3 regions of the Aestuariirhabdus sp. LZHN29 genome follow, and region 3 is predicted to be linked to each of the others. Evidence: predicted binding sites of a transcription regulator. Region 3 holds the regulator's gene; each other region holds the start of a gene.
The links. Region 3 encodes FNR, which switches genes on or off when oxygen is low (the NO sensors DNR and NnrR bind a similar motif). Its sites were predicted from a motif close to TTGATNTANATCAA; they were not measured.
Positions count from the first base shown of each region.

Region 1: a site for FNR is predicted at 2,630-2,643, ahead of ACP3PW_RS04465 (OmpW/AlkL family protein). Genes of this name have one in related genera too.
Region 2: a site for FNR is predicted at 3,955-3,968, ahead of ACP3PW_RS00385 (TIGR01212 family radical SAM protein). Genes of this name have one in related genera too.

Region 1 is NZ_JBNIEU010000001.1:916,574-923,614, forward strand. Features, by position in the region: gene ACP3PW_RS04455 (hypothetical protein) at 60-308, opposite strand; gene ACP3PW_RS04460 (DEAD/DEAH box helicase) at 687-2,534, shown strand; gene ACP3PW_RS04465 (OmpW/AlkL family protein) at 2,719-3,402, shown strand; gene ACP3PW_RS04470 (ABC transporter permease subunit) at 3,462-4,280, opposite strand; gene ACP3PW_RS04475 (ABC transporter permease subunit) at 4,277-5,176, opposite strand; gene ACP3PW_RS04480 (ABC transporter ATP-binding protein) at 5,173-6,342, opposite strand; gene ACP3PW_RS04485 (extracellular solute-binding protein) at 6,419-7,041, opposite strand, start outside.
Region 2 is NZ_JBNIEU010000001.1:77,434-84,474, reverse strand. Features, by position in the region: gene ACP3PW_RS00410 (NnrS family protein) at 1-938, opposite strand, end outside; gene ACP3PW_RS00405 (Crp/Fnr family transcriptional regulator) at 1,026-1,712, opposite strand; gene moaA (GTP 3',8-cyclase MoaA) at 1,971-2,966, shown strand; gene ACP3PW_RS00395 (DUF6316 family protein) at 3,040-3,246, opposite strand; gene ubiT (ubiquinone anaerobic biosynthesis accessory factor UbiT) at 3,380-3,892, opposite strand; gene ACP3PW_RS00385 (TIGR01212 family radical SAM protein) at 4,040-4,957, shown strand; gene ubiU (ubiquinone anaerobic biosynthesis protein UbiU) at 4,979-5,974, shown strand; gene ACP3PW_RS00375 (U32 family peptidase) at 6,001-6,882, shown strand; gene ACP3PW_RS00370 (hypothetical protein) at 7,029-7,041, shown strand, end outside.
Region 3 is NZ_JBNIEU010000002.1:1,003,077-1,010,117, forward strand. Features, by position in the region: gene ACP3PW_RS11445 (hypothetical protein) at 1-185, shown strand, start outside; gene ACP3PW_RS11450 (glycerate kinase) at 172-1,341, opposite strand; gene ACP3PW_RS11455 (hypothetical protein) at 1,411-1,887, opposite strand; gene ACP3PW_RS11460 (adenine phosphoribosyltransferase) at 2,145-2,678, opposite strand; gene fnr (fumarate/nitrate reduction transcriptional regulator Fnr) at 2,696-3,457, opposite strand; gene hemN (oxygen-independent coproporphyrinogen III oxidase) at 3,662-5,047, opposite strand; gene ACP3PW_RS11475 (sulfite exporter TauE/SafE family protein) at 5,158-5,868, opposite strand; gene ccoS (cbb3-type cytochrome oxidase assembly protein CcoS) at 5,861-6,094, opposite strand; gene ACP3PW_RS11485 (heavy metal translocating P-type ATPase) at 6,110-7,041, opposite strand, start outside.

The DNA.
Region 1 (7,041 bases), on a different contig from region 3:
GGTCGTTTTTGCTCCCGCAGAAAATGCAGTCGGTTTGTTGGCAGGCCTTCTACGCTTGCTTACTGGCACTCTCCCATAGAATAAGCAATAACCTCCGAGTCACTGCAAGCGCCACATGGATTGCTGTAGGTCTTGTCGGTACCATCTTCGCGCAGCCCACACACGGGCTTATAGTCCATCGTACAGACCTGAAACACCGAGCGATCGCCGGGACAGGTCAGCATATCCTCGCTAACCGATGGCCCCATGCACCCAGCCAGAAACAGTGCGGTCGTGAGTAGTAACCATAGCCGTAATCCAAGCCCCATATACACCTCCTTGATTTATGCATGCCCCAATAATAGCGGCACTAGGTTCCACCCGCCATGGCCGCCGTCAGCATCGATACCGTTGTAGCGCCTGACAGGGCACCGCACCAAGACCCACTCCACGCACCCGACAAACCCAGGCGAGAGTGGGGGCCAAGTGATCCAGACGGTCGGGCAATGGCGCTGGTGCTTCTCTTTATAGGGGCAAATCGATCTATACCGCTGCCCACCCCGCTCCCGGTCTATACTGGTGTAGATCGCGACGGTAGTTAGCAGGAGCTTTCTTGCCTCCTTTTCGCTATAATCGCGCCCCTTTTCACAACCGGCCCGGCTCGCTGACACCAGCACCGCCCAGCCGCACCACTGGTATCTTCAACTATGTCCGCCGACCACGCCACCGACTTTGCCTCATTCGGGCTCGCCCCCGCCGTTCTGCAAGCGGTGCAACATGTAGGTTACGAGACCCCCTCTCCTATCCAGGCGCAAGCCATTCCCCACCTCCTCGACGGAGAAGACCTGCTGGGTCAAGCCCAAACAGGTACCGGCAAAACCGCTGCTTTTGCGCTGCCACTGCTGTCACGCATCGACGTCAGCAAACGCCAGCCACAGTTGCTGGTGCTGGCACCGACCCGGGAGCTTGCCATCCAGGTCGCAGAGGCCTTTCAGACCTACGCACGCTTCCTTCCTGACTTCCATGTCCTGCCGATTTACGGTGGTCAGGGTTACGACCAGCAACTGAAGCACCTCAAGCGTGGCGTACAGGTCGTGGTGGGTACACCTGGACGGGTAATGGATCATATTCGCCGAGGAACACTCAAACTGGACGGGCTGCAGGCGCTGGTTCTCGACGAAGCCGACGAGATGCTGCGGATGGGCTTTATCGATGATATTGAGTGGATCCTACAGCACACACCATCGACTCGCCAAACCGCGCTGTTTTCCGCCACCATGCCGACCCAGATCAAGCGAGTCGCCCAAAGTCACCTGCGAAATCCGCAAGAAGTCAGCATCAAGGAGACTACCTCTACCGCCAAGACGATTCGCCAGCGTTACTGGCAGGTGAGCGGATTGCATAAACTCGACGCCCTGACCCGGGTGCTCGAAGTGGAAGAGTATGATGCCGTGCTGGTATTCGTGCGCACCAAAACCTCCACCGTCGACCTGGCTGAAAAACTCTCTGCTCGAGGCTATGCCTGCGAAGCGCTGAATGGCGACATTCCGCAAAACCAACGCGAACGCACGGTCGACCGCCTGCGCAAAGGAAAACTCGATATTCTTATTGCCACCGACGTCGTTGCCCGTGGCCTGGATGTGGAACGCATCAGTCTCGTGGTGAACTTTGATATTCCCTATGATGTTGAGTCCTATGTACACCGTATCGGCCGCACCGGGCGAGCTGGGCGTAAAGGTGATGCGCTGTTGTTTGTCGCTCCCCGCGAGCGGCGGATGTTAAAGACCATTGAGCGGGTAACGCGCCAGCCGATCGATCCGATGGAAGTTCCCTCGGCGGTTGATATCAACCAGCACAGGATTAACCAATTTAAGGTCCAGATTCGCGACACGATCGAGAATCAGAACATCGACCTGTTTCACCGAATGGTCGGAGAACTCAGCGAAGAGCAGGAGCTAGACCCTCTCGCAATCGCCGCCGCCCTCGCCAGCATCGCCCAGAAGGGAAAACCCTTCCTGCTGAATGAAAACGAACCCAAGCCTCGCAGGGAATCGGTTCGCGTTGTCGATGGCGATAGAAACAATCGCAACGCCAGACCCGAGCGCGGCCCGCGCGCTGAGCGAGGAGAAAAAGGCGAGCGCTCCGAGCAACGGGAACCGCGCAGGAAACCAAAATCCACTTCCGATCGCCCTCTGCCCCTGAAGGATCACCCGGAAGTCGTGATGGAGCGTTTCAAGGTTGATGTGGGCTACGACCATGGAGTGAAGCCTGGCAATCTGGTCGGCGCCATTGCCAATGAAGCGGAGATCGATAGCCAATACATCGGCCACATCGAAATTTATGATGACTACAGTACGGTAGACCTACCCGAAGGTATGCCCAAAGAAACATTCGACGCCCTCAGCCGTACCTGGGTATGTCAACAGAAGATGAATATTCGTCGTTTTGCGGAAAGTAATGGGGAATCGTCATCCCAGGCACCCAACCCCAAAAAAAGAAGCAAACGCCCAGCCAAAGCGGGAAAACCGGGTAAACGCCACGACAAGAAGGCGTAAGCCTGCCGGTAACGGCTGATCTGTTGCGAAAATCAACCGAACTAACGTGATCCGCTGCTTATAATCGCGGGTTCGGCCTCGAACCTGCGATGGAGTTGCTTTGAGTCAATGATCTCATTTATCGCTTTTTATAGTCTTCGAAGCCTATAAAAAAACAACTCAAACAACCCAAAGGGAATTTAACATGAGGAAACTCACTCTAGCCGCGGCGATAATGGCCGCTACCGCACTGATCTCCGGGCAAGCCGCCGCTTACCAACAGGGCGACTTTATCCTGCGCGCAGGTGCCGCCACCGTCGATCCAGACAACGAGAAAAGTGATAACGCTACCCTCAATGGCGCGTCTACTCCCGGAACGCTGGATAGTATCGATAGCGACACTGCCCTGGGCTTGACCTTTACCTATATGGCCACCGATAACGTCGGTATCGGCCTGCTGGCGGCCTCTCCCTTTGAGCATGAAATCAAAGAACAGGGTTTGGGAATTGGCAAGATCGGAACCGCCAAGCACCTGCCCCCCACCCTGACTGGACAGTATTTCCCACTGGGTGGCACCGACTCACGGTTCCAACCTTACATTGGGGCGGGTATAAATTTCACTACCTTCTTTAGCGAGGATGCAAGTAGCGAATATGAGGCCACCTTAGGTGCTTCCGACCTCGAGCTGGATGACTCATGGGGATGGGGCCTGCAGGCCGGAGCAGACTACAAGATCACGGATAATCTGGTAGTCAACGCATCTGTCTGGAAACTCGACATCGAGACCAATGCAGAGTTTAAAGGAAAAGACGGCACTACCCTTGTGAAGATCAAGGATATCGAAATCGACCCCTGGGTCTATATGGTCGGCGTTGGCTATAAATTCTAAGCCGTACTCGAAACCAAAAAAAACACCGGCTTAAGCCGGTGTTTTTTTTGCGCGCTCCTCTACTCGACGTTGGCGGCACGGCGGCGCTTTTCGCTGCGGTGAGCCAGGTACCAGGCCAGAAATGCTGCGATCGAAACCGTCAGTATAATCAAGGTCGCCAGGGCATTGATCTTCGGCGTTACTCCCAGCCGCACCGAGGAAAACACGACCATAGGCAGGGTCGTAGACCCTGGTCCCGATACAAAGCTGGCGATAACCAGGTCATCAAGAGAGAGGGTGAAGGACAACAACCACCCTGCCATCAGCGCCGGAGCGATAATCGGAATGGTGATCAGGAAAAAGGTTTTGAGTGGTGATGCACCCAAATCCATTGCCGCCTCTTCAACCGAGATATCCATCTCCCGCAGGCGCGACGAGACCACGACCGCTACGTAGGCCATACAGAAGGTAGTATGGGCAATCCAGATAGTGAGGAATCCCCTATCTGCCGGCCATCCGATCAGCTGCGCCATCGCTACAAACAGCAACAGCAGAGAAAGACCGGTGATTACGTCAGGCATTACCAGAGGAGCAGTCATCATGCTGGAAAAGGCTGTTTTCCCTGGGAAGCGCCTAAAGCGCACCATTACAAAAGCCGCAATCGTACCCAGTACAACCGCCATGCACGAGGTCGCAAAAGCGATTCGAAGGCTCATCCAGACCGCCGACATCAGCTGCGGATCCCTGAACAACTCTCCGTACCACTTGGTGCTAAACCCTGCCCACACCGTAACCAGGCGCGATTCGTTAAAGGAGTAGATCACCAGAATCAACATTGGCAGGTAGAGAAATACCAGTCCCGCCCATAAAACCATTGTAGAGAAGGATGTTTTTTTCATGACTCGCCCTCCATCTCTTTAGCTTGGTAGTGGTGGAACCAGGCGATCGGCACACTCAACAGCACCAACATAACAATCGCCAGGGACGCCGCGATGGGCCAGTCTCGGTTGTTAAAGAACTCCTGCCACAGCACCTTACCGATCATCAGGGTCTCGGGTCCACCGAGCAGTTCAGGGATTACAAACTCACCCACGACGGGAATAAACACCAACATGGAACCGGCAATAATACCTGCCTTCGAAAGCGGTAAGGTGATCGTTGCAAAGGTTTTCCAGGGGCGAGCACCCAAGTCTGAAGAGGCTTCCAACAAACTGTGATCCAGCTTCACCAGGTTCGCGTAAAGCGGGAGAACCATAAAAGGAAGATAGGCGTACACGATACCGACATACACCGCGAAGTTGGTGTTGAGCATCATAATGGGTTGATCGATGATACCGATCCCCATCAGCATGTTGTTGATCAGGCCGTTATTTTTGAGGATTCCAATCCAGGCGTAGATTCGAATTAGAAAACTGGTCCATGAGGGTAACAACACCAATAGCAACAGAACGGTTTTCAGTTTGTCGTCGGCCCGCGCCATGGCGTAAGCCATCGGATAGCCTAATAGCAAACAAAACAGGGTGGAAAAAAACGCAATTTTTACCGATCCCCAATAGGCCGCGATGTATAGATCGTCGCCGGTCAGAAAAATATAGTTGCCCAGGTTGAGTACCACCGTGAGTGTTTCGTCAACGTAACGAAACACGTCGGTATAGGGCGGAATAGCAATCTCTGCTTCCGAAAAGCTGATTTTTGCCACCAGCGCAAAGGGCACCATGAAGAAGAGCGCTAGCCAGGTGTAGGGAATCCCTATCACCAGCGAACGCCCGCTGGGTATAAGTTTTCTCAGTTTCATGATGTCAGTACCACGCAGCTTTCTGGTTCCCAGCTGATGTAGACCTTATCTTCCCAGGTAGGGCGCCCCATTTTTCGCTCAATATTGGAAAAGGTAGACTGAACTATTTTTCCGGATGCGAGTTTGATGTAGTACACAGAGTGCCCTCCCAGATAAGCAATATCACTCACCACACCTGCACACCAATTACTCTCTTGATCTGGCTCCTCGCGGCTAATCTCTATTTTTTCAGGTCTAATCGCGACATGGACACGGGCGTTATCCTCTCCTGTGGTGATACCGTGATTAATAAAAATTTTCTTCTCCATATCCACGGGCTGGATGGTCACGTAGCCCGCTTCATCTTCATCGATATCACCGTCAAATATATTTACGGAGCCGATAAACTCAGCCGTCATGCGAGAATTTGGGGTTTCATAGATATCGACCGGCGATCCGATCTGAACGATCTCCCCTTGATCCATGATGCCGATACGATCGGCCATAGTCATTGCTTCTTCCTGATCGTGCGTCACCATCACGCAGGTGACACCGACCTCTTCCAAAATCTGTACGACTTCGAGCTGCATCTGGGTACGCAGCTTCTTGTCCAATGCCCCCATCGGCTCATCGAGCAATAGCAGCTTGGGTCTCTTTGCCAGGCTTCTCGCCAGGGCGACGCGCTGACGCTGTCCGCCGGACAACTGGTGGGGTTTACGGCGTGCGTAGTCGCTCATATGAACAAGCCGTAATAGCTCATCCACACGTTCCTTAATCTTTGCCTTGGGAATTCTGTCTTGCTTAAGGCCAAAGGCGATATTGTCCGCCACACTCATGTGAGGAAACAGCGCATAGGACTGAAACATCATATTGATCGGCCGCTCATAGGGCGGTAGATCGGTTATGTCTTCTCCATCCAGGAAGACTCGCCCGGCAGTGGGTTTTTCAAAGCCGGCCAGCATCCGTAACAGTGTCGACTTGCCTGATCCTGAACCGCCTAAAAGAGCAAAAATCTCACCTTCTTTAATGCTCAAGGAGACATCATCGACGGCCGTCGCTTCATCAAATTGCTTGGTGATCTTCTCAATCGCCAACAGGGTTGGTTTTTCTTTTTGTTGTTTTTCCTGAGTGCTACTACCTGCGTCAGTAGATTGTTCGGATGCTTGCAATTCCGATGAAACCGCCATGATTCGGGATCTCCGAGATAAATTAAAATGGATGAAAAGCGGCCACAGCGCGAACTTGCGCTATGGCCGGATCCGCTTACTGGCCGGACTTTACCTTCGTCCAGGCACGCGTCACGATACGATCAATCTTCTTGGGAAGAACCTTGAAGGGATACAGGTTCTTCGCCGCTTCCGGGGTGGGGTAGATACCAGGATTAGCGGTAATTTCCGGATCAACCAACTTGGTCGCTGCCGCATTACCGTTTGCATAAGCGACGTAATCGGAGATGCCTGCCATAACCTCAGGCTCGAGCAGGTAGTTGAGGAACTCGTAAGCCTCGTCCACGTTTTTGGCGTCGGTCGGCATAGCAAGCATATCAAACCACATGCCCGCGCCCTCTTTCGGGATTACGTATTCAACGGTTACACCGTTTTCAGCTTCGGCGGCACGATCCGCTGCTTGCAGCACGTCTCCAGACCATCCCACGGCCACACAAATATCGCCATTGGCAAGATCAGAGATATACTTGGAGGAGTGGAAATAGGTAATGTACGGGCGCACGCTGAGCAAAAGCTCGGTAGCAGCCTCATAGTCAGCCTTGTTGGTGCTGTTCGGATCCTTACCCAGGTACTTCAACGCCGCAGGCATCATCTCCGTTGGTGCGTCCAACACAGCAACACCACAGGAAGCCAGCTTTTTCATGTTCTCAGGCTTGAACA
Region 2 (7,041 bases), on a different contig from region 3:
GTGATGCCGCCGATGCAACCGGTGGTGAACGCGTGCAGGGCGACGAAGGGTGACACGATACCCAGCGATGCCAGCGGGATAAGCGCCAAGCCGATGACCAGCCACAGATAGGCAAGGTGGAGGATCCATAGCAGCGGGTAGTTCCAAATCAGAGGGTGGTACCATCCCGCCAGTCGAATGCCGTGGGCGATGGCGGCCAGCAGCGCCAGAATCGGGGTGAGCGGGGAGTAGGGTGCCAGGGTTTGGGCGGCGGCCAGTGCCACCACCAGACCGATAGCGGTCCGGTCGACCCAATCCCGTCGCCGCACCTGGATCTGTACCGGACGTACGCCGACCTCGGTAAAGAAGGGGATCACCCGTCCGCCCATGACACTGATGATCAGCAGGATCAGGTGACTCATCAGGTAAGCGCCACTGTGTCCGCCGGTGCCCACCCCCAGCAATTGTAGGTGCACCAGCGTGTTGGCGGCGGCCATTACCCCGAGAATGACCACAAACATCCAGTTTTTCGCTTTGCCGTGGAGCAGTGGCGGCACCAGCGAAATGATCAGGCAGGGGAGGAAGGCGAGATCCACCGCTGCGACCAGCCAATGGGGTGCTGCGGGAATCAATGGTAACAGGCGTCCGCCGAGCCAAACCAGCGCAAGCCCGGCGAGAAGCGGTCCGCGGATGGTGGCGACACCGGTCCAGTTGCGCACCGCAGTGAGCAGGAAACCGCCGATTACCGCCGGGGTGTACCCGAACAGCATCTCGTGGCTATGCCAGCCGATCATCCCGTAGTAGGTATTGAGACTAATCAGGTTGGCGTACACTGCGCCCCAGATGCCCACCAGTAGGACCCCTAGCCATCCCGCCAGTAGAAAGAAGGGGCGAAAACCCAGCTCAAACAGGGCGAAGCCGCTGGGGGTACTGGGGGGTTGAATGCTGTGTAGGGACATAACCAAGCTCTCTAGTCGGGTATTGGGGGCACTATAGAGCATCAAAAGCTGGCCGCCCTTGATGAGCGTCAAGTTGTCGGGCTGTTTTTACTCGTAGTGCAGCAGTTGCTCCAGCTCCAGTATGGTGATCAATTTGCCCTTGATGCGAATGATCTTCTCATCGGCCAGGTGGTGCAGGATGCGAGAAAAGGTTTCCGGCTGGATCGACAGGCGCGAGGCGACCAGGCGCTTGGGGATCTCGAGTTCGATCACGGGCTCTCGGCTCAGGTTGTCGGTGATGCTGTTGATCAGAAAGCGAACGACCCGGTGGGTAGCGTTTTTCAGGCTCAGGGTCTCAATCTCATTCACCAGCGAGTGCAGGCGCTGACTGAGGCGCGCCGCTAGGGCCAACGCGTGCTGCGGATGACGGGTAATGCATTCGATATAGTTTGGGCAGGGGATGGCCAGCACGCTCGATGCCTTCAGCGCCTGGGCATTGACCGGGTAGTTGGATTGACCGGAGAACATGATCGCCTCGGCGAAGGTCTCGTGGCTGTTGATCACCTCAAGGATCTTTTCGTTACCGTCGCGGGTGGTGCGAAATAGTTTGATCGAGCCGTCGACCACAAAGTAAAAAGCGGGGGCCGGATCGGTTTGGCGAAACAGCCATTCATCGCGCACCAGCTTTTTCAGGTGACATTCGCTCAGCAGCTTCTGCAACTCATCATCGTCGAAACCGGCGAACAGATGATGTCCTTTCAGCAGCCGGTAATAGGGGGTAACGCTATCCATCATGCGGGTTCCGCGAATTTAAAGCGCCCTATGGTCACACAGATTGCGAGACGCTGCCAATGGCTACATACACTGAACCCGTATCCGGACCGAGCCGGTACAGGAGTTGATGAGCGTCACGGGGCAGAGTAGTCTTATTCGTTATGCTAAGGGCATACAGAGTGGTGCCGTGCTATTGTTAAGGGCTTCGCGTCTCGTCGAATGGACGCAATTATAAAGCCGATCGCGCAACCGCCTTAAAACTGACCGCCGGGAAGTATCATGAGTGCGAACAGACTAATAGATTCCTTTGGCCGCCAGGTCACCTATGTACGCCTGTCGGTGACCGACCGCTGCGACTTCCGCTGTGTCTACTGCATGAGCGAGGAGATGACCTTTCTGCCTCGTGAGCAGGTGCTGACCCTCGAAGAGATGGCACTGATCGGTCGGGCCTTCAGCGAACTCGGGGTTAACAAGATTCGCCTGACCGGCGGCGAGCCTCTGGTGCGAAATAACCTGTTGCACCTTGTGCGTGACCTGGGTGCCCTGCCGGGTATAACAAACCTGGCAATGACCACTAATGGCTCGCAACTGCCCCGGCTGGCCAAAGACCTCCGTGAGGCGGGTCTCAAGAGCGTAAATATCAGTCTCGACACCCTCGATGCCGAGCAGTTCACCCTGTTGACGCGCACCGGTAAGCTGGATCGGGTGCTGGAGGGAATTCAGGCCGCGCGAGAAGCCGGTTTTCCTCGCATTAAGCTCAATGCGGTCATTATGAAGGGACGCAATGACGATCAGGTGCTGGCGTTGGTGACCTTCGCCCGTGAGCAGGGGGTCGACATCAGCTTCATCGAAGAGATGCCTCTGGGCGATATCGATGAACACCACCGGGGAGAAACCCTGTGCACAAGCGAAGAGGTGCGTGAGCTGATTAGCGCACGCTATGAGTTGGTGGCCAGTACCGAAAACAGTGGTGGCCCTTCACGTTATTACCATTTTGCCGATCACGACACCCGGATTGGATTTATCTCCCCCCATAGCCACAACTTCTGTGGCGACTGTAATCGGGTGCGGGTGACTTCCGAGGGGCGCCTGCTGCTCTGTCTGGGGAACGAGCATTCGGTGGACCTTCGTGCCGTGGTACGAGGTTATCCGGGCGACATCGATCGTTTGAAAGAGACCCTGCACGAGGCGATGACGCAAAAACCCGAGCGGCACTTTTTTAGCGCTGAAGGGGATGTTGAGATCGTTCGCTTTATGAATATGACCGGCGGCTAGAGTGTGCTTGGTAGCGATTGGCCTCTATCGCTGCCGCTGTGAGCAGCGCTATGGGCCCGAGCTGGGACGATAGTTAGCCCGTGGGGGCGGCGCCGGAATGGAGCATGTCATCGTTCTGGTGGCGGATATAGATACAGAGATCCCTCTCGGCTTCGACTTGTGAGTTATAGGGTCCCTCTTGCGACCCTTCGCGGGTGATAAAGAACCAGTTTCCGTTCATGCACAGAAACCTTTCGCTTCTGAACCAGGTCCGATCGCCTTCGCCTGCTCTGTAATCCATAGGTAGATTCCTTCTTTATGGGGGAGCCTACATCCATTGTAGACCCTTGAGTGTTGAGCTATTAAGAACGATTGGCTATTTTCTGTTCGGTGTAGCCTTTCGTTTTGCTGTCAGCGAGCCGTTGCCTGAGGCACTACTCCCCTTGCATGTGGCAGACGAGGCGGGTGGCGTTATCCAGCGCGCTGCGCAGGTAGCGGGGTAGTGAATCCAGATCGATACTGTCCATGACGTTTTTCATCTCTAGCCCGATTTCGGTATTGCCCTCGATCAGCAAGCGACGCTGGAAGAACAGGGTGTCGGGATCCTCTTTGCGGCTGGCCAGGAGCAGGAACTCACGCAGGTCGCCGCTGATGCTGGCGTCGGCGTCGGCCATTTGCTGGATCAACAATTCACCCTGTTCGAAGCCAAGGTACCAGCTTAGCTGGGCGTCGTTGATGGTGACACGTACGCAATGCCCTTCAAGAAATTCGAAATCCCCATCTTCCAGTGCTTCGTGGAAAACCTGCTGCAGCACCCGTGCAATCACCGCCTTCTGCAGGCGAAAGGGCACCAGTGAAGCACTGCGGGCAGCCAGGGCTGGCAGTTTACGCACCACGTTAGAGGGGGCGGGTGGTAGGGGTAAACGGCCAAGCTGGGCTAATATCATGCGGGGCTCCTGAGATAACATAAACCAAACAGCGAATTGTAGGGCATCCCCTTGGTGGCGCCTTGATGCAAATCAATTAGCCCCCAGCTTCTCTTTGCTACCCTGTCCCGCTCGGTAGAAACCCTCGGAAGATCAGGTCTGGTTCCCATGCATTTGCCACACTACGTCAACACCTTTGGTGCGGCCATGCAGCAAAAGTATGGACAAAAGGTGCACAAACTTACCATCAACGCCGCCTTTACCTGTCCTAATCGGGACGGCGTAAAGGGGGTTGGCGGGTGCACCTTTTGCAACAATTCGACCTTTAACCCCAATGGGCGAAAGCCGCCCGGCGTGCTGGAACAGTTGGATGCGGGCAAGGGCGTGATACTCAAACGCACCGGTGCGCGCCGGTATCTAGCCTATTTTCAGGCCTATACCAACACCTATGCGGCGATCGAGGAGCTGCGGGCGCTCTACGATGAGGCGTTGACGCACCCCGATGTGATCGGGCTGTCGGTGGGGACGCGTCCCGACTGCGTGCCCGATAGGGTGCTCGATCTGCTATGCGAGTACCGCGATCGTGGTCTTGAGGTGTGGTTGGAGCTGGGGTTGCAATCGGCCAGTGACCAGACCCTGGCGCGAGTTAACCGGGGTCATGGCTGGGCCGAATACGAAGAGGCGACTCGCCGCGCGCGGCAGCGGGGGTTGAGTGTATGCACTCACCTGATCGTGGGTATGCCGGGGGAGGGGCGACGCGATAGTTTGCACTCCTTGGCACGGGTGCTGGAGGTGGGAACCGATGGCTTGAAACTGCACCCGTTGCACGTGGTGAAGGGGACCCAGTTGGCGCGAGAGTGGCGGCGGGGAGATTACCAGCCTCTTGAGTTCGATGACTATGTGGATACGGCGGTGGCGATGGTGCAGCAAACCCCGGCCGACATTATTTATCACCGGCTGACGGGCACAGCGTCGAAAGAGCTGCTGCTGGCGCCAGACTGGTGTAGCCAAAAATGGGCGGTGCTGAATGCGATCCATGATCGTTTGCACTATGCCTCGATAAGCCGGGCGAAAGGCGCGGCCTGACGAAATAAACGGGAGTAGAGGATGGAGTTAGTATGTCCTGCGGGCAGTTTTCCCGCCCTTAAAGCCGCCGTAGATAATGGCGCTGATGCGGTATATATCGGTTTTAAGGATGATACCAATGCGCGACATTTTGCCGGCCTTAATTTCAACGATAAGAAAGCGATGCGGGCCCTTGATTATGCCCGCGATCGTAACGTGAAGCTGTTTGTCGCGATCAACACCTACCCCCAGCCCGATGGTTGGGAACGCTGGCAGCGGGCGGTGGATAGCGCCGCTGACCTGCAGGCAGACGCGGTCATCGCCGCCGATATGGGGGTGCTCAGTTACGCGACAGAGAAGTACCCTGAGTTGGCGCTGCACCTATCGGTGCAAGGCTCCGCCACCAACTATGAGGCGCTACGTTTTTACCAGCGTGAGTTTAATATTCGCCGCGCCGTACTGCCTCGGGTGTTGTCCATGGCCCAGGTCAAGCACGTTGCCGAGCACAGCCCGGTGGAGCTGGAGGTGTTTGCCTTTGGTAGTTTGTGCATCATGGCGGAGGGGCGCTGTCACCTCTCCTCCTACATCACCGAAGAGTCCCCCAACACCTGCGGTGCCTGCTCGCCGGCCAAGGCGGTGCGTTGGGAGCAGAAGGGTGAGGTGTTGGAGTCGCGTCTTAACGGGGTGCTTATTGACCGGTACGCCGAGGGTGAAAACGCCGGCTACCCCACCCTGTGCAAGGGGCGTTTTGAGGTGGAGAGCAATACCTACAATGCGTTGGAGGAGCCGACCAGCCTGAATACCATCGAGTTGATTCCCCAGTTGGTGGCCAACCAGGTTAAGGCGGTTAAAATTGAGGGACGCCAGCGCAGCCCGGCATACGTCGAGCAGGTTGTTAGTGTCTGGCGCCAGGCTATCGACGCCTATACCCGCGATCCCGCTGCATTCCAGCCCAGGGAGGAGTGGATGAAGGTGCTCGCTAACGTATCGGAAGGATCCCAGACCACGCTGGGCGCCTATTCTCGCCCCTGGCAGTAACCGTAATTTTTTCGAGAGTAATGACTATGCAATTATCGATCGGATCCATTCTCTATTACTGGCCCCGTGAAACCCTGCACGATTTTTATGAGCGCATGAGCGCATCGCCGGCAGATATCATTTATCTGGGAGAGACGGTCTGCTCCAAGCGCCGCGAGCTGAAAACCGACGAGTGGATTGAGCTTGCTCGCCAGCTGTCGGCCAAGGGTAAGCAGGTGGTGTTATCCACCCTGGCGCTGCTGGAAGCCGAATCGGAGATGAAAACCCTGCGCAAGATCTGTGATAACGACGGTCTGCTGGTGGAAGCCAACGATATGGCCGGGGTGCAGGTGTTATCCGCTAAGGGGCTACCCTTCGTAGCGGGGTCCTCGGTGAATATCTACAACGCGGCTACTCTCAAGGTTCTGCATAAGCAGGGCCTGAAGCGCTGGGTGATGCCGGTAGAGTTGTCCGCCGATACGCTGCAGAAAATTTTGCAAGAGGCCGCTCGCCAGGGCTTTGCCGATGCTATCGAGACCGAGGTGTTTGCCTACGGCCACCTGCCGCTGGCTTTCTCTGCACGCTGTTTCACCGCGCGTAGCCGTAATCTGCCCAAGGATGATTGTCGATTTGTGTGCCTGGACTACCCGGATGGCCTTGCCATGCGTAGTCAGGAGCAGCAATCGGTATTCACCATTAATGGTATTCAGACCATGTCGGGGGATATCTATAATCTGCTGGGAGAGGTCGGGCGCATGGAGGCTATTGGCGTCGATGTGGTCCGGGTGAGCCCATGCAGTGGCGATATGATGCCGCTGCTGCAGCAGTATCGCGACGCGATCGACGGCAAGGCGCAACAGATTCCGGCAATTGCGGATGGAGAGTGCAATGGTTACTGGTTTGGCGAGCCGGGTATGTTAACGGCCTGACGGGTCGACCTGAACAGGGTAATGACCGTAAACCGGAAGGGGAATGCCCTTCCGGTTTTTTTGTGCCGCTCCTAAGGCAGTCCCCGCCGAGGGGGTCTATCATTGGATATAAAATAACCGGGGTGCGAGGGGCAGGGAACGAAACCATGGACAGGGAAC
Region 3 (7,041 bases):
TGGAATACACCTTTTCCCGTACGCTGCTGCTGTCCCTGAACGAGCAAGCCAGCGGGGTGCAGGTGCCTGAAACCCGGGTTATGCAGGGTCAGGGCGTCATCGATATTAAACCGGGCGAATCAACCCTGATCCACGAAGATGCCAGCGCCGGCTTTCGGATAGAGGCTCGCTTTACTCCTCATTAGTTTTTGCACGGCGGGCAGAGGCGTTCCACAGCCGCATTAACTGTCCGATACAGCGCTCCAGCAGCTCCGGTGCTTGCTCCATGGCCTGCTCAAGCGAGCAAACGCCATCAACAATACTGTGGATACTGGTAATCCCCTCGGCATGGGTTTGTTCGGCCCCTTCACCTATTTTTCCGACGATCGCAATCACCGGTATCTTGCGTGGGGATGCCATACGGGCCACGCCTACAGGAAGCTTTCCCTCCAGGGTTTGGTAGTTGATCTCACCCTCACCGGTAATGATTAAGTCGTAGTGTTCACGGTCGAGGCGTGCTTCGAATTTGAGGGTGTCGGCGATAATCTTGAACCCTGGTTTCAGGGTGGCGCCCAAGGCAACGGCCAGCCCCGCACCGAGTCCACCGGCGGCACCACTGCCGGGCAGCGAAAAAAACTCGGGAGCGCATTTACAGTGCTGACAAGCAACGCTAGCAAATCGAGCGAGCGCGCTCTCCAGCACCTCCATCTGCTCGCTGCGAGCTCCTTTTTGGGAGGCATAGATGGCGGTAGCGCCGTTTTCACCGAGCAACGGGTTGGCAACGTCACACGCAATGTCGATACGGGCGTCGGCGAGTCGCGGATCCAGCTCGCCTAGATCGATACGGTTCAATAGCAGCAGCCCTTCGGCCCCGGCCGGGATTGGGTCGCCGTTGTGGTCGAGGAGTGTCGCACCCAGCGCGCAGAGCGCACCGGCGCCCGCGTCGTGGGTAGCGCTGCCGCCGATCCCCAGAATGATCTGCTTGCAGCCACGGGAGAGAGCGTCACGGATTAGCTCGCCGGTGCCAAAACTCGTAGTGTGCATGGGGTTGCGTTGGGGCGGAGGCACCAGAGGTAACCCGGAGGCGCTCGCCATTTCGATAATGGCCGTGGCGCCATCGCCGAGAATGCCATAACTGGCTTCAACAGGATCACCCAGTGGCCCCGTTACCGACAGGCTGACCCTGGTGCCTCCGGTATTGGCGATAAGGGCATCAACGGTGCCCTCGCCACCGTCGGCTAAGGGACACCGATGGACGATGGCGTCGGGCAGTTGGGTAAGAATAGCCTCTTGTGCAATGTCGCAAAACAGGGCCGCGCTGAGCGAGCCTTTAAAGGAATCCGGTGCAAGCAGTATCTTCATAAATCAGGGCCTTGAGAATCAGTCCCCTTTTTATCAGTATCCCGCCTGCAAGGCTATGTCAGGAACGCATTAGGCTGCTCGTGTGCGCGGGTGGCAATTCATGAAGCGCGTGCCATCCGGGTCGGTTGGGTGGTAATAATGCCACCAGATGGCAGCCAGGGCTTCGGTATCTGTGGTCTCGATTCCAGCCAGATTTGCTCCGCAGCGTAGGTAATTAAACCACGCGATTGCGGTAGCGTAGGCCAGGTTATAAACCAGTTCCTGATGGGGTTGGCTGAAAAAAAGGCGCTGGCTGGCGAAGCCCCGGACCCGGCTTGCCAACTCGGGAAAATCGACCAGGTAATCGTCCCATACTCTTTGGTGAACTTCCGCTGAGATGCGATAAAGCCCTAACCCACCCTGTTTACCATAAAGCTGTTCCCCCAGGTTGCTCTCGGCTGCAGCCGTGCCAACCAACAGCTGCTGGGCGGCGGCGCTATAGTGGCCGCACAGCTCCAGTGTGGGTTGAATAATATGTTGTCCTAACTGCTCTGCATCAATTCCCATCGGTTCACCCCCCAGTGTCCCTATGAAGCCTGCCGTCGATGATTAAAAGACAATTAAGTTAGCAGGTGAATTTGATTCTAGACTTAAAATGCGCCTCTAACATCCTGTTTTTAAATGTTTTTATTGTTTTTTGGAATGTTTAGTTATGTGCAGAGCGAGTGGTTAGGCGATTTGCCTCTTTAGGGGGAGATGAGTGAACAGGAAGCGGGTGCCAGGGCCGGCATTCAGGTGGCCCCGTTCGAGATTTCTGGCGGGCCTCAGAATGCACAGAGCGTGTAGGTGGGGATGCCCAGGTCTTGTAAGCGCTGGCTGCCGCCGAGGTCCGGCAGATCGATAATTGCAGCGGCTTCGTAGATGTTGGCGTGAAGTGATTTTACCAGTGATGCGGCGGCACAGAGGGTACCTCCGGTGGCAATCAGATCATCCAGCAGCAGTACGTTGGCACCTGCTGGAATGGCATCTTTGTGCACCTCCAGTATCGCTTGGCCATACTCAATGTCGTAAGCCTCCTGCAGGGTCTGGGCGGGTAACTTTCCCTGTTTTCGAAACAGCACCAGCGGTTTGTTCAGCTCGTAGGCCAGTACCGAACCCAACAGAAAACCACGGGCATCTAGGGCACCGATGTGGGTGATCTCGGACTCAACATAGCGCTGAATCAGGCTGTCGGCCACCATCCGCTGAGCCTTGGGAGAAAGGTAGAGCGGGGTGATGTCGCGGAACGTGACGCCGGGCTTTGGCCAGTCCGGTATCGGGCGTACAAGAGACTTTATAAAAAACTCATCAAAGATCATTCAGTGTTTCCCGGCGGTTAGCCGTTTTGCGCCGCATCTTTGGCTGGATCAAGTAAACGACCGCCCGCGAGGGCACAAAGGCGCTCCGCATCGGTAATATTGATATCCTTTCCATTCGCTTCGATCAGGCCGCTGCGTTGAAAGCGGGTGAATACCCGGCTGACGGTTTCCACCGCGAGACCCAGATAGTTACCCATTTCGTTGCGCGACATCGATAGGCGAAACGCGTGTGAGGAGTACCCTCGACGCCTGAAACGGGCGGAAAGATTGACCAGGAACGTGGCGATGCGCTCATCGGCGTTTTTCTTGCTGAGCAGCAACATCATCTGCTGGTCATCGCGGATACGTCGGCTCATTAGTAGCATCAGCTGTTTTTGCAGCTTGGGCAGTTTGTCCGATAGCTCGTCGAGTTTTTCAAAGGGGATCTCACAGATCATGGTGGTTTCCATCGCTTGTGAGGAGACCGGATAGGTATCTCCATCCATGCCACTGAGTCCCAGTATTTCGCTGGGCAGCTGGAATCCGGTGATCTGCTCTTCACCCTCGTTGGTTGAGGTGTAGGTTTTTAGCGCTCCCGACCGAACGGCGTAGATTGAGGTGAAGGGGTCCCCCTCCAGGAACAGGTGTTCGCCTTTTTTCAGTGGGCGACCGCGCTTGATGATGTCATCGAGCTGGTCGATTTCGTCAATTGCGAGGGCGATAGGCAGGCAGAGAGAACTCAGGCTGCATTCCTTGCAAGCGACGCTATTTACAGTTTTAACGTTGAGTTTAGAGCTCATAAACGGCAGCAGCCCCTTCGAGTGTCAGGTTGTTATCGCAAACATTGTAGGGGAATTCGGTCACAAAACAAAACCAAAGTGCAGCTTCTTTGGTAGCGTCTGTGTAGAGCACCCACTGCGACGGGCTCGGAATGAGAGCATGAGTGGGGAAATAGGGGGGGGTGGCTGTGCCCCAATCGGGGCACAGCTCATTTGAGGTGGCGGCTAGATGACCTTGGAAAAACGTCCCTTATTACTATCATGTCCCAGATAATGATCAAACTGCATGCAGATGTTGCGGATCAGCAGTCGACCACGACCGGTCACCTCGATACCGTTGCTGTCGATGGTGATCAGGTCATCATCGACCATAGGCTGCAACTGCTCGAGTTCTTTTGCGAAATAGTCGCCAAACTGAATCCCCCAGCGCGCTTCAATGGGGGCAAATTCGAGCTGAAAGTGGCAGATTAGCTGCGAGATTACCGCCTGGCGGATAAAGTCGTCTTCGTTCATTACCAGCCCACGCTTGATCGCAAACTCACCGCTTTCGATGCGATTCATATACATCTTGATATCGGCGTGGTTTTGGCTGTAGGAGCCATTCACCTGGCTGATGGAGGAGACGCCCATGCCGACAAGATCGCAGTGGGCATGGGTGGTGTAGCCCTGGAAGTTACGGTGCAGGGTGCCGGACTCCTGGGCGATGGCCAGCTCGTCATCGGGGCGCGCGAAGTGATCCATACCGATATAGGAATAGCCCGCTTGCAGCAGCCTTTCGGTAGTGTTTTGCATGATCGCCAGCTTCTCGGTTGAGGAGGGCAGGTCTTCAGCGTTGATGCGGCGCTGGGGCATAAAACGCTCGGGCAGGTGGGCGTAATTGAATACCGACAGGCGATCAGGCGAGATCTCGATCACCCGCTCAAGGGTTTTCATAAAGCTGGCTTCGGTCTGGAACGGCAGGCCGTAGATCAGATCGATGTTGATAGACTGGAACTGCAGGGCGCGGGAAGCATCGATGATAGCGATGGTATCGGCTTCGGATTGCTCGCGGTTCACCGCCTTTTGTACTTTGGGGTCGAGATCCTGCACGCCGAGGCTGCAGCGGTTAAAGCCCATTTCTCGTAGGGCATTCATGGTGGCCCAGTCGGCTTCGCGCGGATCAATCTCGATGGAGAAATCGCCCTTGCTTTCATCCACAAGATTGAAATGCTGGCGGGTTTTGGCCATCAACGCTTGCATCTGCTCGATACTGAGGAACGTTGGGGTACCGCCGCCCCAGTGCAACTGTTCAACGGTCTGCTTGGTACTGAAAAGCTCTGCTTGCATCTCAATTTCACGGTGCAGGAGCTCCAGATAGGGGATCGCCTTGGTGCGATCCTTGGTAATCACCTTGTTGCAGCCGCAGTAGTAGCAGACATGAGTACAAAACGGGAGGTGGAAGTAGAGCGACAGGGGCGTATTCTTTTCTACGCTCTGCGCAGCGGCATCGCGGTACTCTTTGATGCTGAACAGTTCATGGAACTGGACGGCAGTAGGGTAGGAGGTGTAACGAGGACCGGCGCCTTCGTAGCGCTTTATCAGGTCGAGATCCCAAACCAGCTTGTTGCTCATTGAATGTCCACTTTCAGTCGTTAGTGTCATGGGGTGTACGACGACTTGAGTCATCGCTGTGATTAGACGCAAAGTCTAGCCACTGGTTCCGCTAATTGTGTTGATACTCATCAACTGCCAGCGGGCATCTGCTGAAACAGTTGTGTTAACCATTGTTGGTGAGGACCCGGCAGGGTCCAGAGGCCAAATACGATGACCAGCATACCAGCAAGACCCCGAGTTGTCTGGTTCCGCATCACATGAGTGATGCGGGATGAGACCAGTCCCGCAGTCAGCAGTAAGGGTAACGTACCGGCACCAAAAGCAAGCATCAGTAACGCAGAGTTGAGTGCGCTGCCCTGGGTTGCGGTCCAGATCAGGGTGCTATAGACCAGCCCGCAGGGTAACCAGCCCCAGAGGGCTCCGAGCAACAGCGCCGAACCCGGTGTACGCACGGGGAGCAGGCGGCTGGCATAGGGCGCCAGCGGTTTCCACAGTAGGCCGCCGAGCCGCTCTATCGCAACCAGTCCACGCCACCAGTTGGCGAGGTAGAGTCCCATGGCAATCAGCAGGAGCCCCGCCACTGTGCGCATGCCGATAATGACTGTGCTGCCCTGTTGCTGTAACGCCCATCCGAGGCTGCCCATTAACGCGCCGGCGATGGTGTAACTGGTGATGCGGCCGATATTATAACCCAGCACGATCGGCAGCAGGCGCTGTGGGGTGGCGTTGGGAACTCCCGAACCGAGCGCTGCCATGATTCCCCCGCACATGCCGATGCAGTGGGCGCCTCCGAAGATGCCCAGGGTGAATGCGGTGATTAGCAGGGGTATCTCAATCATCGCGGGTGTCGTCTACTGACGGTGCCCCGGGTGCAGTATCTGCCGGTGGTTTCTCTCCAGTGGCCGATTCGGCAGGGTGGGAGGGCAGTTCATCATCAAACAGGATGCTGTGGGCGGGGCCTTCGAGGTCGTCGAACTGACCGTTGTCTACCGCCCAGAAAAAGATCCACACGCCCAGTCCTACGAATAGCAGTGCAATGGGTATCAGCAGGTAAATCGATTCCACAGCGGGCTCCGTGAGTTATTGAGGGGGCGTGCCGGGGGATCCCCGGCCGAGGCGCAAAGCATTACCAACCACCACCAGTGAACTGGTCGCCATACCAATAGCCGCCATCCAGGGGGCGAGCACTCCGCTGGCAGCGAGGGGCAACGCCAACAGATTATAACCCAGCGCCCAGGCGATGTTTTCGCGGATGATTGTTCGAGTTTTTCTGGCGCTGCTGAGGGCGTCGATGATCTGCTCCAGGTTTGCGGACATGAGCACCATATCTGCGTTGGTTTTGGCCAGGTCAGAGGCGCTGCCCATGGCGATGGAGATGTCGGCGGCGGCCAGTACCGGCACATCGTTGATACCATCCCCGACCATCAGTATGCGGGCGCCGCTGCGCTGTAGCTGCTGCAGATGCGCCAGTTTGATGTCGGGGGTTGCGGAATCCAGCGCGAAAGGGATATCCAGTTGCTCGGCCATGGATTGAACAACCTGTGTAGAATCACCGCTCAGTAGCTCGACGTGATAGCCGCTGCGCCGAAGGGCGGAGAGTGTCGGGGCCGCTTCCGGGCGCAGTTGGTCATTAAGCCGAAACCAGCACAGAGGTGTCCCATCGCACGCGAGCAGAAGCCATTGACCCTCCTCTCTCGGGGGAGTAGGTGCCGTACCGTCGTTACCCGCAAACGATGGCGTTCCCAGTCTGTAGCGTGCGCCGTTGATCTCCCCCTCTACCCCGCAACCGGTAACGTGCTGTAGTTGCCCCGCGGCGGCGATGCCAGAACGTTGAAATACCCGTGCGATGGGGTGCTCCGATTCAGCTTCCAGTTGCGCCGCAAGCATCAGACAGTGCTCCTGATTGTGGTGCGTCAGCGGCACAGTCTCCTCAAGGCTGAGTTTTCCCCGGGTCAGCGTGCCGGTTTTATCGAACAGAATATGGGTGACACCGTTCAACCCCTCCAAAACGT